4 regions of the Pseudomonas sp. GW821-FHT04C07 genome follow, and region 2 is predicted to be linked to each of the others. Evidence: predicted binding sites of a transcription regulator. Region 2 holds the regulator's gene; each other region holds the start of a gene.
The links. The regulator FliA, encoded in region 2, starts transcription of late flagellar genes. The targets are predictions, from matches to a motif close to CTAAAGTTTNNNNNNNNNNNGCCGNTAA.

Region 1 (4,503 bases), on a different contig from region 2:
AGGACATTGCTATCAGCCTTAAGGATGTAATGGGCTTCGGATTGCGCGCAGTTACGCTGGAAGTAAATTGGCAGGCGGGCCAACTCATACCATTTTCCTTGGTAACGCTTGAGATTGACGCTGTTGGCGGTCTTGGGTGCCAATGGGTCATTGCCAGAAGTGGCGCAGCCAGCCAATACCAGGCTGGCCAAAAGAGCTATTACGAACCGCATCATTATTTTTCTCCCGTGAGCGCCTGGCCCCGGTTTACTTCAGGCCTTGCCCGGAAAACATCAGCACTTTGTCACCCGCGTACTGCACGCTGATAAAGCTGTTCTTGTTGCCCCAGGTGCAGCTGGACATGCCCAGGGCGCCGGAACAATCGGAAGGAGTACCCAAGAGTTTTTCGACTTCGGCCTTGGGCATGCCGGTCGAAATTTTCGAGTAGTTTTCCTGATTGACCTTGCTGCACGCAGCCAACAGCACGCAGAACGACAACAGAGCGAGAGAACGCAGCGACATGGTGAAACTCCTGGACGGAAGGGGGAAGGCATGGCTGCCAACCAGAAGCTTAGAAGAGAAAAGTGCCATCTGGTTCCCCAAGCCACGGGCTATTTCTTACATGTAAAACTCTCTAATCCCCCCTGAAATCAGCCATTTTCCTACGCAAACAGGTATTTCGTCGGATATCTCAAAAGCGGCCTAATCTTTGGCGCTGGCGAGTCGACATAGAGGCAGCGCAAAAGCCCCTGACACCTGGCAAATTGACGCCTTTCGTTGACCAGCCCATCGCGGTAGTTCATTTAATGACCAGAAATATGAAATTCAGCCACAAGATTCTGCTTGCAGCCGCTCTTGTGGTCGCTGTCGCGTTTGCCTGCTTCATCCTGTTCAATGACTATCGACAGCGTCAAACCTTGCGCAACAGCACCGAATCCTCAATGCAGGAACTTGGCAGCCTGACCACCAGCAACATCCAGACCTGGCTGGAAAGCCGCATGCAATTGCTGCAGTCGCTCGCCCAACAGATCGCCATCGACGGCAGCACGCCTGACAACCTCAAGCGCAGCGTCGGCCTGCCGGCCTACACCAGCAATTTCCAGCTGAGCTACTTCGGCGGCCAGGACGGCGTGATGTTTTCGGTTCCGGCCGGTAATCGGGCGGCGGACTACGACCCGCGCTCCCGTGGCTGGTACAAAGCGGCCAACAGCGCCCAGCAGACCATTGTCACCGAGCCCTACATCGCTGCGTCGTCAGGCAAGCTGGTGATCACCATCGCTACCCCGGTGCAGCATCAGAACCAATTCATCGGTGTGGCCGGTGCCGACATCGACCTGTCCAGCGTCAGCGCGATCATCAACTCGCTGAACTTCGGCGGCCATGGCCATGCCTTTATCGTCAGCGCCGACGGCAAGATCCTGATCCACCCGAACAGCAAACTGGTGCTCAAAAACCTGGCTGACGCTTATCCAAACGGCGCACCGAAGATCAGCCCGGGCATGAAAGAAGTTGATCTGGACGGCAAGTCCCAGTTCATCTCCTTCACCCACGTCAACGGGGTGCCATCGGCGGACTGGTATGTGGCGTTGGTGCTCGACCAGGACACCGCGTTCTCGATGCTCAGCGAATTCCGCACCTCGGCAATCATCGCCATGGCGATAGCCGTGGTGATCATCATCGCCCTGCTCGGCATGCTGATCCGCGTGTTGATGCAGCCACTGCTGACCATGGGCCGCGCCATGCACGATATTGCCGAAGGTGAAGGCGACCTGACCAAGCGCCTGACCATTCATGGCCACGACGAATTCGGCGCGCTGGGCATGTCCTTCAACCGTTTCGTCGAGCGAATTCATACCTCGATTCGTGAAGTCGCCTCGGCCACCGGTCAGGTCAACGAAGTGGCCTTGCGGGTGGTCAGCGCTTCCAACTCGTCGATGTTCAACTCCGACCAGCAGGCTTCGCGTACCAGCAGCGTTGCCGCGGCAATCAACCAGCTCGGCGCTGCGGCGCAGGAAATCGCCCAGAACGCCGCCCTCGCCTCGCAGCATTCCAGCGATGCACGCAGCCTGGCCGAGGACGGTCAGCAAGTGGTGGATAAAACCATCGCAGCCATGCAGCAGCTGTCGGCCAACATCAGCGATTCGTGCGGCAATATCGAGACGCTGAACAGCAACACGGTGAACATCGGGCAAATCCTCGAAGTGATCACCAGCATCTCGCAACAAACCAACCTGCTGGCCCTCAACGCTGCCATCGAAGCCGCCCGTGCCGGTGAGGCCGGACGTGGTTTTGCGGTGGTCGCCGATGAGGTACGCAACCTCGCCCACCGTACTCAGGATTCAGCGCAGCAAGTACAGACCATGATCGAAGAGTTGCAGGTCGGCGCGCGGGAAGCCGTCGTCACCATGACCGACAGTCAGCGCCAGAGCGAAAGCAGCGTCGGTATCGCCAACCAGGCCGGCGAGCGCCTGAGCAGCGTGACCCAGCGCATCGGCGAGATCGACGGCATGAACCAGTCGGTAGCCACCGCCACCGAAGAGCAAACGGCCGTGGTCGAGTCGATCAACGTCGACATCACCGAGATCAACACCCTCAACCAGGAAGGCGTGGAAAACCTGCAATCGACCTTGCGCGCGTGTGCCGACCTTGAGCAGCAGGCCGCGCGGCTGAAGCAGTTGGTGGGTAGTTTCAGGATTTAAACAACGCCAATGATCGTTCCCACGCTCCGCGTGGGAACGATCTGTGGCTAGAACCGCGACCCAGGCCTGCTCAAAAACGCCAACTCTTCAGGCGTACTCTCCCGCCCAAGAATCGCATTGCGATGGGGAAAGCGCCCAAACCTTGCGATGATTTTCTGATGCCGTTCGGCGTAATCGAGGTTATCGGCAAACACCGCACGATCCGCCTCGGGTTGCTGAGCCAGCAAGTCGGCAAAACGTGAGATGGCTTCGTTTTGTACCGCCAGATGCTCGCAATGCTCGAACACCAGGTAGATGAACACCCGCTGGATAGGCAGCAGTTGCCGATCGAAATCCGCGGCAATGCCTTGCGCCACCAGAGCCTGGGCTCTCAAGTCGCCTGCAAAGGATTTGGCGGTTTCGCGAAAGATCATTCGCGGTAACTGATCGAGTAACAACACCAGGGCCAGCCAACCTTCGGGACATTGCGTCCACTCGGTCAATCCGCCGGCCAGTGCCTGTTCCACCAGATCCCCGAAACGCGTGCGCGCTTCGAGGTCCTGGCTGTCACGCTTACCGAACCACAATGTGCCCTTGTCAGCCGCTACATCATTAGGTGCTTCGGCTGAACCGAACCACCATTCGAGCAACGGCTGCCAGGGCGGCGCAGTCATGGTTTATTCCTTGTGGTAAGCCGTGGCGCGTTGAACTTCTTCTTTCGAGCCCAGGAATACCGCCACACGCTGGTGCAGACCTTCCGGCTTGATGTCGAGGATCCGCTGGTGACCGTCGGTGGAAGCGCCGCCGGCCTGTTCAACCAGGAACGACATCGGGTTGGCTTCGTACATCAAACGCAGTTTGCCCGGCTTGGAGGGCTCGCGGCTGTCACGTGGGTACATGAACAGGCCACCACGGGTCAGGATGCGGTGCACGTCGGCCACCATCGCAGCGACCCAGCGCATGTTGTAGTTCTTCTTCAGCGGGCCTTCTTCGCCAGCCAGCAGTTCGCCGACGTAGCGTTGTACCGGCGCTTCCCAGTGACGCTGGTTGGACATGTTGATCGCGAATTCCTGAGTGGACTCCGGAATCTTGATGTCTTCATGGGTCAGCACGAAGCTGCCCATTTCACGGTCCAGGGTAAAGCCTTTCACGCCATCGCCCAGGGTCAGCACCAGCATGGTCTGCGGGCCGTAGATAGCATAACCGGCGGCTACCTGCTGGGTACCTGGCTGCAAGAACGCCTTTTCGTTCAAGGGTTCGTTCTGGCTCAGGTATTCGTTCGGGCAACGCAGCACCGAGAAGATAGTACCGACCGGCGCGTTGATATCGATGTTCGACGAACCGTCCAGCGGGTCGAAAACCAGCAGGTAGGCGCCTTTCGGGTATTTGCCCGGAATCTGGTAGGCATTGTCCATTTCTTCGGACGCCATGCCGGCCAGGTGACCGCCCCATTCGTTGGCTTCGAGCAGGATTTCGTTGGAAATCACGTCGAGCTTCTTCTGCACTTCGCCTTGCACGTTTTCGGTGCCCATGCTGCCCAGAACACCACCCAGGGCGCCTTTGGAGACGGCGTGGCTGATTTCCTTGCAAGCACGCGCCACCACTTCAATCAGGAAGCGCAGATCGGCAGGAGTGTTGTTGCTGCGGGTCTGCTCAATCAAATAGCGACTCAGGGTAACGCGGGACATGGATGGCTCCGGAGGATGGGGGGGCTAAAAACCCGCGCAGTTTAGCGCGAGTCGAGGCGCATTTCCTCCTGTCAGACCCAGTTAAGGGAGATAGAGTTCATGCGCCGGGCTCAGCGTAGCCCGAAACCGGACGAATGAGCCTGAAGATTCCTCACGAT
Region 2 (4,503 bases):
TATGTGCTCAAGTACGGCGCGCAGAACATCGCGCTGGTGAGCATGGACAGCTACCGTATCGGGGCCCAGGAACAGCTCAAGACCCTGGGGCGTATCCTCAATGTCTCCGTGACCCACGTCGACCCGGGCCAGTCCCTGGCGCAGGCGCTCGATCCGCTGTTGCGCAAGCGCGTCGTATTGATCGATACCGCCGGCCTTCAGGCCAGCGACCCGGCGTTGCGCATGCAGCTGGAAAGCCTGGCCGGTCGCGGGATCAAGTCAAAGAATTATCTGGTGTTGGCAACAACCAGCCAGAAGCAGGTACTAACCGCCGCTTATCACAGTTACAAACGCTGCGGGCTGGCCGGGTGCATCCTGACTAAACTGGATGAAACGGCAAGCCTGGGCGAAGTGTTGAGTCTGGCGATCAGTCACGAGTTACCCGTTGCTTATCTGACCGATGGGCCGCGGATTCCGGATGATCTGCATTTACCACGCCGCCATCAATTGGTCAGTCGCGCCGTGAGTGTGCAGATGCAGGAAGAACCCAGCGAAGAAGCCATGGCTGATATGTTCGCTGACCTCTACCACAGCCCGACCAAGCGGGTCGGCTAAGGTAATAACGAATAGATTGCAGTGAATCTACATCGATGGTCTGCCATGCATTGTTTCAGTGGTGAACGCGCAGCCAGTTATGTGGCCTCCGTCTAAGTAAGACAAGGTATAGAAAGAACATGGGCAGCATGCATCCCGTACAGGTGATTGCGGTGACCGGCGGCAAAGGTGGCGTCGGGAAGACTAACGTGTCAGTGAACTTGTCCCTGGCTCTAGCTGAGCTCGGCCGGCGCGTCATGCTGCTGGATGCCGATCTGGGGCTGGCGAACGTCGACGTTCTGTTGGGACTGACACCCAAACGCACTCTGGCCGATGTGGTCGAGGGGCGTTGTGAGTTGCGCGATGTACTGCTTCAGGGGCCAGGCGGCATTCGCATCGTCCCGGCAGCATCCGGTACGCAGAGCATGGTGCATCTGAGCCCGGCCCAACATGCCGGCCTGATCCAGGCCTTTAGCGATATCGGCGACAACCTCGACGTGCTGGTGATCGACACCGCCGCCGGTATTGGTGATTCGGTTGTCAGTTTTGTTCGCGCGGCCCAGGAAGTGCTGCTGGTGGTCTGCGACGAGCCGACCTCGATCACCGATGCCTATGCCCTGATCAAATTGCTCAATCGTGACCATGGCATGAACCGCTTCCGTGTGCTCGCCAACATGGCGCAGAGCCCGCAGGAAGGTCGCAATCTGTTCGCCAAGTTGACCAAGGTCACGGATCGCTTCCTGGACGTGGCCTTGCAGTACGTCGGTGCGGTTCCCTACGACGAGTGTGTGCGCAAGGCTGTGCAAAAGCAGCGTGCGGTCTATGAGGCCTTCCCTCGTTCGAAGTGCGCCCTGGCGTTCAAAGCCATTGCTCAGAAAGTCGATACCTGGCCGCTGCCTGCCAATCCACGCGGGCATCTGGAATTCTTCGTCGAGCGGCTGGTGCATCAAACGGCAGGGCCGGTGCTATGAGCGCCAGCGGGTACAACCTCTACAAGGCGTCGGCACGTGACAGCCAGTACGAGCTGATCGAGCGCTATGCGCCACTGGTCAAGCGTATTGCCTACCACTTGCTGGCACGCCTGCCAGCCAGTGTTCAGGTCGAGGATCTGATCCAGGCCGGGATGATCGGCTTGCTGGAAGTGTCGACCAAATACGACGCCAGCAAGGGCGCGAGTTTCGAGACTTATGCGGGGATCCGCATTCGTGGCGCGATGCTCGATGAAGTGCGTAAAGGTGACTGGGCTCCACGTTCGGTACACCGCAATACCCGGATGGTCAGTGACGCAATCCGCTCAATTGAAGCTAAAACCGGACGTGACGCTAAAGATCACGAGGTTGCGGCCGAACTCCAATTGAGTCTCGATGATTATTACGGGATTTTGAACGACACCTTGGGTAGTCGGTTGTTCAGCTTCGACGATCTGTTGCAGGACGGCGAGCATGAAGGGCTGCACGAGGATGGCGCGAGTGCTCATCTCGAGCCGTCGCGTGATCTGGAAGATGAACGCTTCCAGGCTGCGTTGGCGGACGCGATTGCCAATTTGCCGGAGCGTGAGCGACTGGTGTTGGCGCTGTACTACGACGAAGAGCTGAACCTCAAGGAAATCGGTGAGGTCCTGGGAGTCAGCGAATCGCGGGTCAGCCAGTTACACAGCCAGTGCGCGGCCCGTTTACGGGGGCGTTTGGGGGAGTGGCGAGCGCGCTGACAGGCAGTGTGGGGACACTGCGAACGAGGCTGGTATGGCGTAGCCGCACCGGTCACGGCCCGTTGTGCTCCATGCAACCGTTGAGTGTTACGCCGAATTGATTGAATGGCGCGTTCAGGTGCTGGGCGCGTTTTAAGACTGCTTGGAGGTCGAATTGGACAAGAACATGAAAATCCTCATCGTTGATGACTTCTCAACGATGCGGCGGATCATAAAAAACCTGTTGCGTGACCTTGGGTTCACCAACACGGTCGAGGCGGATGATGGTACTACCGCGATTCCGGTCCTCAACAGCGGGAGCATCGACTTTCTGGTAACGGACTGGAACATGCCCGGCATGACCGGTATCGACTTGCTGCGCCACGTGCGTGCCGATGAAAAGCTCAAGCACCTGCCGGTGTTGATGGTGACGGCCGAAGCCAAGCGCGAGCAAATCATCGAAGCCGCTCAGGCCGGCGTGAACGGCTATGTGGTCAAACCATTCACGGCTCAGGCGCTGAAAGAGAAGATCGAAAAAATCTTCGAACGCATCGGTTGATATGCGGAGCCAGTCCGCCACGGGGGAGCTATGGAGCATAACGAATCTTCACTGGGCGATTTTGAATCGACCCTGAAAAAACATGCCAGCGAACTGGTCGAAAGCCTTGAAAAAGGTAAATTCGGCGACGCCGTGCAACTGATCCATGAGCTCAACCAGACCCGTGATCGCGGCCTGTACCAAGAGGTAGGCAAGCTCACCCGCGAGCTGCATAGCGCAATTGTCAATTTTCATATTGACCCGCACATGCCGCAAGCCGAGGAGGTTTCACAGATCACGGATGCCACTGAGCGCCTGTCCTATGTGGTCAGGCTGACCGAGGCTGCGGCCAACCGCACCATGGACCTGGTCGAGAACAGCACCCCGTTGGTCAATGGCCTGAGCACCGAGGCTCAGGCCTTGAGCGTGGACTGGGGGCGGTTCATGCGTCGTGAAGTCGGTGCCGAGGAGTTCCGTGAACTGGCCCGGCGGGTAGACGGTTTCCTGACGCGTAGCGAGCAACAGACTCGTGTCGTGTCGAGCAATCTCAACGACATCCTGCTGGCTCAGGATTACCAGGACCTCACAGGCCAGGTGATCAAGCGCGTGACCCAATTGGTCACGGAAGTCGAAAGCAATCTGCTCAAACTCGTGTTGATGGCCAGTCACGTCGACCGGTTTGCGGGCATTGAACATGACCGCGAATCGATCCTCGCGGAAAAAGATCCGGAAAAACATCTGTCTCAGGGTGAAGGTCCGCAGATTCATGCCGATAAACGTGAAGACGTTATGTCCGGTCAGGACGATGTAGACGATTTGCTTTCCAGCCTTGGATTTTAGGCCGACTTATCAGGAGCACCCATACACATGAGCTTCGGCGCCGATGAAGAGATCCTTCAGGATTTCCTGGTTGAGGCCGGCGAGATTCTTGAGCAACTGTCCGAACAACTGGTTGAGCTTGAAAGCCGACCAGATGATGCGGACTTGCTCAACGCAATTTTTCGCGGTTTTCACACTGTAAAAGGGGGCGCCGGCTTCCTCCAGCTCAACGAGCTGGTGGAGTGCTGTCACATCGCCGAGAACGTCTTCGACATCCTGCGCAAGGGTGAGCGTCGGGTCGACTCGGAATTGATGGACGTGGTTCTGGAAGCGCTGGATGCTGTGAACGGTATGTTCACCCAAGTCCGCGAGCGCACCGCGATCACCGCTGCAACACCTGAATTATTGGCAGCGTTGGCGCGGCTGGCCGAGCCTGCCGCTGCCGATGTTGCACCGGCGGTTGAAGTGAGCGCCGAACCTGTCGTCGAGAGCGAATCGGGCGACATCACCGACAATGAGTTCGAACAGCTGCTCGATTCGCTCAATGCGGTCAAAGCCCAGGCAGAAACGCCTGCGGTGGTTCAGCTGGCTCCAGCGGTTCCAGGCAGCGATGAAATCACCGATGCCGAGTTCGAGTCGTTGCTCGATCAGTTGCACGGCAAGGGCCAGTTCGCCGTTGACGCCGTCGCGGCACAAGCTGAGCCTGCTGCACCAAAGGGCGAAGCGGCCAGCAACGAAATTACCGACGACGAATTCGAAGCATTGCTCGATCAGTTGCACGGCAAAGGTACATTCGCGGTAGATGCACTGGATGCGGCGATCGCTTCGGTGCCAGCTGCTGCCCTGCCAAGTGCTCTGGCGGCTGGCAGTGATCTGATTTCCGATC
Region 3 (4,503 bases), on a different contig from region 2:
GAATTGAGAACCCCGACCTTGATCGTTCAGGGTGAGCGGGATGCATTGGGTAATCGGCAGGCGGTGGAGGGTTATGTATTGTCGCCGAGCATCGAGGTGATGTGGCTGGTGGCGGGGGATCATGACCTTAAGCCGTTGAAGGCCTCGGGCTTTACCCATGAGCACCATTTGGAGTCTGCTGCCAAAAAGGTCGCCGAATTTCTCCGTTAAGTGATCATTCCCACCCTCCGCGTGGGAATGCCGCCAGGGACGCTCCGCGTTCCGCTTCTGGATGTGACGCAGAGCGTCACGCGATGCATTCCCACGCAGAGCGTGGGAATGATCGGTAGGGGTGCATCTGTCAGCGGTTAAAGCGTTCCACCAACGAATACTGGGTATTCGCTGTACGGGTCAACTCTTCACTGAGCAGTGCCGAGTTTTGCGCTTGTTCCGAGGTCTGATCAGCCAGCTGCGCGATGGTGCTGATATTGCGGCTGATCTCTTCAGCCACGGCGCTTTGTTCTTCGGTCGCAGCTGCAATCTGAGCGGTCATGTCGGTGATGTTGGCCACCGCTTCGCTGATGCCCACCAACGCCTTGTCGGCCTCGAGTACCCGCGCGACACCTTCTTCAGCCTGGCGATGGCCGGCGTCCATGGTTTGTACGGCGGTGCTGGCGGTCTGTTGCAGTTTGGCGATCAAGCTGTGGATCTGCCCGGTGGACTCACTGGTACGTTGCGCCAGTTGCCGTACTTCATCGGCAACCACCGCAAAGCCACGCCCCATTTCCCCGGCGCGGGCCGCTTCGATAGCGGCGTTCAAGGCCAGCAGGTTGGTCTGGTCGGCGATGCCTTTGATCACATCGACCACGCCGCCGATTTCATCGCTGTCTTTGGCCAGTTGGGTTACCGTGGCGCCGGTTTCACCGACCACCTGGGACAGACGCTGGATGGCTTCGCGGGTTTCGCCGGCGACGTCGCGGCCGCGACTGGTCAGGCGATTGGCTTGCTGAGTGGCGTCGGCGGTGCGCTGGACATGGCTGGCGACTTCCTGAGTGGTGGCAGCCATCTGGTTGACGGCAGTGGCCACTTGCTCAGTCTCAACCCGCTGGCGCTCCAGCCCGGTGGAGCTCTTGTGGGCCAGGGCGTCGGATTGACGGGCTTGCTCGTTCAGGTGCTCGGCGGTGTCCTGGAGGCGGGTCAGGCAGGTTTTCAGGCGTGCCTCCTGGCTGAGAATGGACATCTCCAGGCGTGCCTGGGCGCCGCGACTGTCGGTGTACATCTGTGCGATCAGCGGGTCCGAGGTGGTCTGTTCAGCCAGGCGCAGCAAGCGCTTGAGGCCACGTTGTTGCCAGCTCAAACCGAGCAGACCCAGCGGCACCGAGAGCCCGGCAGCCAGGGCGAAGCCCCAATGGGAGTTGAGCCAGATGCCAATCAGAAAGCTGAGCTGGCTGACCAGAATGAACGGCAACCAGTCTTGCAGCACCGGCAACCATTTATCACTTTGAGGAATGGCCGACTTGCCCTGGTTGATACGTTGGTAGAGCGCTTCGGCGCGGTGGATCTGTTCGGCGGTGGGTTTGACCCGTACCGACTCGTAACCGACCACCTGATTGCCTTCGAAAACCGGTGTGACATAGGCGTTGACCCAGTAGTGGTCACCGGATTTACAGCGATTCTTGACAATGCCCATCCAGGGCAAGCCTTGCTTCAGAGTGCCCCACATGTGCGCAAACACCGCTGCCGGGACGTCTGGATGACGTACCAGGTTGTGCGGTGCACGGATCAGTTCCTCACGAGAAAAACCACTTATTTCAACGAAAGCGTCGTTGCAGTAGGTAATCACGCCTTTGGCATCGGTGGTGGAAATCAACCGTTGCTGAGCCGGGAAGGTACGTTCACGTTGTGTAACGGGTTGGTTGTTACGCATGGTTTTTCAATCCGCAAGGCTTTGTCAGGTTGTCGGCAGTGCCTGGGGATTATTGAAAATATTTTTCAAAAATCGGTGGTGCGTCTCAGGTGAGCGGTTTGCGCCTTGAAATGGATAGTGAATGGACTGTTGCAGAATTTTGCGCAGAGTCGGCCAAGTTGTTCTTCCTGACCGACAATGGTACTGAAGCTCATGTTATCTGGTACTTCAGTACCTGTTTGATCCGGTAATGTCTTACCCCGCCAGCATCGGATAAGTAAACAGCCCGAAGTGCAACAGATTCAAACCAAAGTGCGTGGCGATTGCCGCGCTCAGTCCGCCAAAACGGTAGGCCAGGCCGTAGCCGACTCCGGCAATACTCGCCAGCAATACCCATTGCCAGCCGGCGCCCAGATGCACCAGGCCAAAGAGCAGCGCCGCGCATATCAGTGCAAGGGTTTCGCCATAAGGCAGCTGTTTGAAGCGCTGGCTCAAACCGCCCTGAATATAGCCACGAAACAGGGCTTCTTCGACCAGAGTCACCAACAGCAGGTTGTTCAGTACCCAAAGCCAACCTTGATCCGGCCACTTCGGTTCCCAATGAATGATGCCCAGCAACACCGCACCACCGAGCGCGGCCAGTGCACTCAGGGTCAAGGCCAGGGCGGTCGCGTATAGCGAAAGACGCAGGGAGCGCCGTCCGACAATCCATGGGCATACCAACAACAGCCAGAAGCCAATCAGCGGTTTGTCCAGATTGAGGTACATCGAGAACGGCACTGCATCTTCGGTAAAGACTTCGGGGCCAATGACGCTACCGTTGTAGAAGCCCGGTAGCCAATGCAGAGCCAGCGCGAGGGCCAGTACCACGAACAAGCCGTGTCCGAGATAACGGCCATAACGGCTCTTTTGCTGGCGCACGGCAAAACCTGCGAACAGCAGCAAGGCAACGGCGATCAGTGCTTGCACCTCCAGTTGTCCGGCAAACATTGCCAGGCTGTAGCCGATGCAGAGGAGTGCCAGATAAAGCCATGGCAAAGCGATCATGTGAAGTCCTTTCAGGCGGGAGTCTTACCTTAAAAAGCTGGAGCGGTCTGAGTCGCCCGGATCGTCCGAATGTGCCCGAACCTATCGGGGGCGCAATTATAAACAGAGGAACACTCGCATCAGCCAAACAAAAACACCGCCCGAAGGCGGTGTTTCAGGTGAGGTGGAATTACGACGCGATCAACTGCCGCAACACGTAATGCAGAATCCCCCCCGACTTGAAGTACTCAACTTCATTCAAGGTGTCGATCCGGCACAGCACTTCGATCTTCTCGCTGCTGCCGTCTTCACGGGTGATCACCAGTGTGAGGTTCATGCGCGGTTGCAGTTCGACGCCGGTCAAGCCCTGAATATCCAGGGTTTCCTTGCCTGTCAGTTTCAGGCTCTTGCGGTTCTGATCAAGTTTGAACTGCAACGGCAGTACGCCCATGCCCACCAGGTTGGAGCGGTGGATACGCTCGAAACTCTCGGCGATCACCGCCTTGACCCCCAGCAGGTTGGTGCCCTTGGCTGCCCAGTCGCGGCTTGAGCCGGTGCCGTATTCCTGACCTGCGATCACCACCAGTGGAGTGCCGGCTGCCTGATAACGCATAGCCGCATCGTAGATCGGCAGTTTTTCGCCGGTGGGGATGTAGATCGTGTTGCCGCCTTCTTCGCCCCCAAGCATTTCGTTGCGGATACGGATGTTGGCGAAGGTGCCGCGCATCATCACTTCATGGTTGCCGCGACGTGAGCCATAGGAGTTGAAGTCGCGCGGCTCCACACCCAGTCCGCGCAGGTAGCTCCCGGCAGGGCTGTCGGTCTTGATGTTACCGGCAGGGGAGATGTGGTCGGTGGTCACCGAGTCGCCGAGCAGCGCCAGAACCCTCGCGCCCTTGACGTCTGCGACTACCGGCAACGGGCCTGCGATGTCATCGAAGAACGGTGGATGCTGGATGTAGGTGGAGTCCTGCTGCCAGACATAGGTCGCCGCTTGCGGGACTTCGATGGCTTGCCATTGTGCGTCACCGGCAAACACTTCGGCGTATTCCTTGTGGAACATTTTGGTACTGACCTGGGCCACCGCGTCGGCGATTTCCTTGGCACTGGGCCAGATGTCGCGCAGGTATACCGGCTGGCCATCGGTACCGATACCCAGCGGCTCGCTACTGATATCGATCCGCACGCTGCCAGCCAGGGCGTAGGCCACCACCAGCGGTGGCGACGCCAGCCAGTTGGTTTTTACCAGGGGATGCACGCGACCCTCGAAGTTGCGGTTGCCGGACAATACCGAGGCGACGGTCAGGTCTGCCTTTTGAATGGCCTTTTCGATTGGCTCCGACAACGGCCCGGAGTTACCGATGCAGGTCGTGCAGCCGTATCCGACCAAGGAAAAACCCAGTTCATCGAGATACTGGGTCAGGCCCGCGGCGTTGTAGTAGTCGGTGACGACTTTCGAGCCGGGTGCCAGGGAACTCTTGACCCAGGGTTTGCGTTTGAGGCCTTTCTCCACGGCTTTTTTCGCCACCAACCCGGCTGCCATCATGACGCTGGGGTTGGAGGTGTTGGTGCAGGAGGTGATCGCGGCAATC
Region 4 (4,503 bases), on a different contig from region 2:
ATTTTCTTGAGTCGCATTCAGGCAATCAGAACAACTTCCGACCTTTGTTTGCGGCAATACGCATGCGCAATGCATTGAGCTTGATGAAGCCAGCAGCATCCGCTTGATTGTAAGCGCCGCCATCCTCTTCAAAAGTCGCAATATTGGCATCGAACAACGATTCATCGGACTTACGGCCGGTGACAATGACGTTGCCTTTGTACAGTTTCAGACGAACCACGCCATTCACGTGCACCTGAGAGGCATCGATCATCTGTTGCAGCATCAGACGCTCAGGGCTCCACCAGTAACCGGTGTAGATCAGGCTAGCGTATTTAGGCATCAACTCATCTTTAAGGTGAGCGACTTCGCGATCCAGGGTGATCGACTCGATTGCACGGTGAGCACGCAGCATGATGGTGCCACCAGGTGTCTCGTAGCACCCGCGGGACTTCATACCGACATAGCGGTTCTCGACGATATCCAGACGGCCGATGCCGTTTTCGCCGCCAATACGGTTCAGCGTGGCCAGGACCGTGGCCGGAGTCATTTCAACGCCGTCCAGAGCGACGATATCGCCATTGCGATAGGTCAACTCAAGATAGGTTGCAACGTTCGGAGCGTCTTCTGGCGACTTGGTCCAGCGCCACATATCTTCTTCGTGCTCGGTCCAGGTGTCTTCCAGCACGCCACCTTCATAGGAGATGTGCAGCAGGTTGGCATCCATCGAGTACGGGGATTTTTTCTTGCCGTGGCGTTCGATAGGGATGTTGTGCTTTTCAGCGTAATCCATCAGCTTTTCACGGGAGAGCAGATCCCATTCACGCCATGGAGCAATGACTTTGACGCCAGGCTTCAACGCATAGGCGCCCAGTTCAAAACGAACCTGGTCATTACCTTTGCCGGTTGCACCATGGGAAATGGCGTCGGCGCCGGTTTCGTTGGCAATTTCAATCAAGCGCTTGGCGATCAACGGACGAGCGATGGAGGTACCCAGCAGGTACTCGCCCTCGTAAACGGTGTTGGCGCGGAACATAGGGAAAACGAAATCGCGGACGAACTCTTCGCGCAGATCGTCGATGTAGATCTCTTTCACGCCCATGGCTTGTGCCTTGGCGCGTGCAGGTTCGACCTCTTCGCCCTGACCCAGGTCAGCGGTGAAGGTCACCACTTCACAGTTATAAGTATCCTGCAGCCACTTGAGGATCACCGAAGTGTCCAGGCCGCCGGAATACGCCAGAACGACCTTGTTTACGTCCGCCATGCCATTACTCCACCGGGTTGTACGGAAAGCTTTCTAGTCTACCGCTCAAACCGGATATTTTACAGAGGCGCGACAGCTTATGACGATGAAGCGACAGATTATGTCGAGCGAGCGACGATTACAGCGGTTTCAGGACGTCGCCGCGGTATTGCCCGTGGAGCTGATCTGGGGGGCCGGCTTTTCGGCAGGTGCAACACGCTCAAGCTGAACATTGACCCGGCGATTCCTGGCCCGATTGGCGGGATTGGTATTGGGCGCCAGAGGATAACTCTCGCCGTGAAATCGCATGCTGATCTGCGACTCCTGGATGCCGTTGGCCTTGAAAAAGTCCATCACCGCCAAGGCTCTGCGCCGCGACAGATCGCGATTGGTCAGACGATTGCCGCTGTTGTCCGAGTGACCGTCCAGTTCGATGTGATTGACGGTTGGATCAGCCTTGAGGAACTCCAGCACCACCTGCAATCTGGCCTTGGCCTGCGCATCCAGGTCAATGCCACCGCCTGGAAAGCCGACCTCGGCATGCTTCACTTGTTCGAAGTTCATCGGCAACAGCTTGGCTGTGCACGCTTGATAGTCGCTGTAGGCCTTATTGAATTTGACCGGCAACAAACGAACTTCGGAAACACGACCCTCACGGGAATAATGGCGAACCACCGGGCTACGACCATCCATCAGGCCACTGAACAATCGACCGGCCTGCGCCTGCGAGCTGTTAAACAGTACATCGCCGCTGCCGGCTCTCACCGAACCCAGATTGATGTCGCCGCGCCCCGGCTGCCAGGGCGCAGCCGCCGCCAACAAGGTCGCCGAGCCGCCACCGAGCATCGAGTTGTAGGCCTTGAGGCGGAACGTCGCCTGCTCGCCTGCACGCCGAACAAACTCACCCGAGCCAAAATCGGTAATAGGTTGGGTCAGACGGCACTCGAACTTGTCGCCTTCGACCTTCCACTCGATGCTCTCCAGACGCGTCTGGAAAGTCAGAGCCATCGCGGGCAGGCTGACAAACACACTGAGCAAGGCTAAATAACGCTGGCGCACGGGAGGCTCCACTGGCTTCTACACAAAAGACCGACACACGTTTACGGCATATCACTTGTTTACAGCACACCTATGGGATATCGGAAGCTTGCTGCAAAACTTGATAGCGAGTGCCTGAGAGAGTCTTTTCCGGTAGCATTCCCTTCAGTTTGACCCGCCTGGAATCCCCAATGTCCGACCGCCTGACCCTGCTGCGTCCCGACGACTGGCATATACATCTTCGCGATGGTGCTGTGCTAGCCAATACTGTTGCGGATGTCGCGCGCACCTTTGGTCGCGCCATCATCATGCCCAACCTGGTACCACCGGTGCGCAACGCCGCGCAAGCCGATGCCTATCGCCAGCGCATTCTCGCTGCGCGCCCGGCCGGCAGCCGTTTCGAACCGTTGATGGTGCTCTACCTGACCGATCGTACCGAGCCTCAAGAGATTCGCGAGGCCAAGGCCAGTGGTTTCGTCCACGCTGCCAAGCTCTATCCGGCCGGTGCGACCACCAACTCGGACTCTGGTGTCACCAGCATCGACAAGATCTTTCCCGCATTGGAGGCCATGGCCGAAGTCGGGATGCCGTTGCTGATTCACGGTGAAGTCACTCGCAGCGACGTCGATGTCTTCGACCGTGAAAAGCTGTTCATCGACGAACACCTGCGTCGGGTCGTGGAACGCTTCCCGACACTCAAAGTGGTGTTCGAACACATCACCACCCGCGAGGCCGTCCAGTTCGTCAGTGAGGCTGACGCCAATGTGGGCGCAACCATCACCGCCCATCACCTGCTGTACAACCGCAACCACATGCTGGTTGGCGGGATTCGCCCGCACTTCTATTGCTTGCCGATCCTCAAACGCAATATCCACCAGGAAGCACTGCTCGACGCCGCTACCAGTGGCAGCGAGAAGTTCTTCCTCGGCACCGATTCGGCACCGCACGCTCAACACGCCAAAGAAGCCGCGTGTGGTTGTGCCGGTTGCTACACCGCTTATGCTGCGATCGAGATGTACGCCGAGGCCTTCGAACAGCGCAATGCGCTGGACAAGCTCGAAGGCTTCGCCAGTTTGCACGGGCCGCGCTTCTATGGCCTGCCCGCAAACACCGACCGCATCACCCTGGTTCGCGAAGAGTGGACCGCCCCTACCAGCCTGCCGTTTGGCGAGCTGTCTGTAATCCCGCTGCGCGCCGGTGAAAAACTGCGCTGGCGTCTGCTGGAGAAACACTCGTGAGTGAAGACCATTTCGACGACGACCAAGACGGCCATAACGGTGGCGGCGGTTCGCGCCATCCGATGGCGGCCAGGTTTCGTGGCTACCTGCCGGTAGTCGTCGATGTTGAAACCGGTGGTTTCAACTCTGCCACCGATGCATTGCTGGAAATCGCAGCAGTCACCATCGGCATGGACGAAAAAGGTTTCGTGTTCCCCGAACACACCTATTTTTTCCGGGTCGAGCCTTTCGAAGGCGCGAACATCGAAGCAGCGGCTCTGGAGTTCACCGGGATCAAGCTCGATCATCCGCTGCGCATGGCGGTCAGCGAAGAAACGGCCCTGACCGACATCTTCCGCGGCGTACGCAAGGCCCTGAAGGCCAATGGCTGCAAACGCGCGATTCTGGTGGGGCATAACAGCAGCTTCGATCTGGCCTTCCTCAACGCCGCTGTCGCGCGTCTGGACATGAAACGCAACCCTTTTCACCCGTTCTCCAGCTTCGACACTGCAACGCTGGCCGGTCTGGCGTATGGTCAAACCGTGCTGGCGAAGGCCTGTCAGACTGCCGATATCGACTTCGACGGTCGCGAGGCACACTCGGCGCGCTACGATACCGAGAAGACTGCCGAGCTGTTCTGCGGCATCGTCAACCGCTGGAAACAAATGGGTGGCTGGGAAGACTTTAACGACTGATCACGTCGCCTGAAGAAATCACGCCCATAAAAAAACCGGCCTCTCAGCCGGTTTTTTTATGCGTGACGCGCAGCTTACAGCTTGCCGGCGTTCTCGCTCAGGTAAGCAGCAACGCCTTCTGGCGAAGCGGTCATACCTTTGTCGCCTTTTTTCCAGTTAGCCGGGCAAACTTCGCCGTGCTCTTCGTGGAATTGCAGGGCATCGACCAGACGCAGCAGTTCGTCCATGTTACGGCCCAGTGGCAGGTCGTTGACGATTTGCGAACGGACAACACCTTTGTCGTCGATCAGGAATGCGCCACGGAAGGCCACGCCGCCTTCGGACTCAACGT

Region 1: a site for FliA is predicted at 682-709, ahead of AC07UI_RS21125 (methyl-accepting chemotaxis protein). Genes of this name have one in related genera too.
Region 3: a site for FliA is predicted at 1,936-1,963, ahead of AC07UI_RS09920 (methyl-accepting chemotaxis protein). Genes of this name have one in related genera too.
Region 4: a site for FliA is predicted at 2,359-2,386, ahead of AC07UI_RS08220 (flagellar protein MotY). Genes of this name have one in related genera too.

Annotation. Positions count from the first base shown of each region.
Region 1 is NZ_JBWKTM010000012.1:43,196-47,698, forward strand. It holds gene AC07UI_RS21115 (lipocalin family protein) at 1-215, opposite strand, end outside; gene bamE (outer membrane protein assembly factor BamE domain-containing protein) at 247-501, opposite strand; gene AC07UI_RS21125 (methyl-accepting chemotaxis protein) at 786-2,678, shown strand; gene AC07UI_RS21130 (DUF924 family protein) at 2,726-3,331, opposite strand; gene AC07UI_RS21135 (class 1 fructose-bisphosphatase) at 3,335-4,345, opposite strand.
Region 2 is NZ_JBWKTM010000011.1:141,263-145,765, reverse strand. It holds gene flhF (flagellar biosynthesis GTPase FlhF) at 1-594, shown strand, start outside; gene fleN (flagellar synthesis regulator FleN) at 714-1,544, shown strand; gene fliA (RNA polymerase sigma factor FliA) at 1,541-2,281, shown strand; gene AC07UI_RS20445 (chemotaxis response regulator CheY) at 2,448-2,819, shown strand; gene AC07UI_RS20440 (protein phosphatase CheZ) at 2,850-3,638, shown strand; gene AC07UI_RS20435 (chemotaxis protein CheA) at 3,666-4,503, shown strand, end outside.
Region 3 is NZ_JBWKTM010000004.1:185,839-190,341, reverse strand. It holds gene AC07UI_RS09925 (alpha/beta family hydrolase) at 1-210, shown strand, start outside; gene AC07UI_RS09920 (methyl-accepting chemotaxis protein) at 341-1,906, opposite strand; gene AC07UI_RS09915 (CPBP family intramembrane glutamic endopeptidase) at 2,141-2,932, opposite strand; gene acnA (aconitate hydratase AcnA) at 3,102-4,503, opposite strand, start outside.
Region 4 is NZ_JBWKTM010000003.1:322,260-326,762, reverse strand. It holds gene AC07UI_RS08225 (argininosuccinate synthase) at 26-1,243, opposite strand; gene AC07UI_RS08220 (flagellar protein MotY) at 1,373-2,281, opposite strand; gene pyrC (dihydroorotase) at 2,452-3,498, shown strand; gene rnt (ribonuclease T) at 3,495-4,172, shown strand; gene AC07UI_RS08205 (peroxiredoxin) at 4,247-4,503, opposite strand, start outside.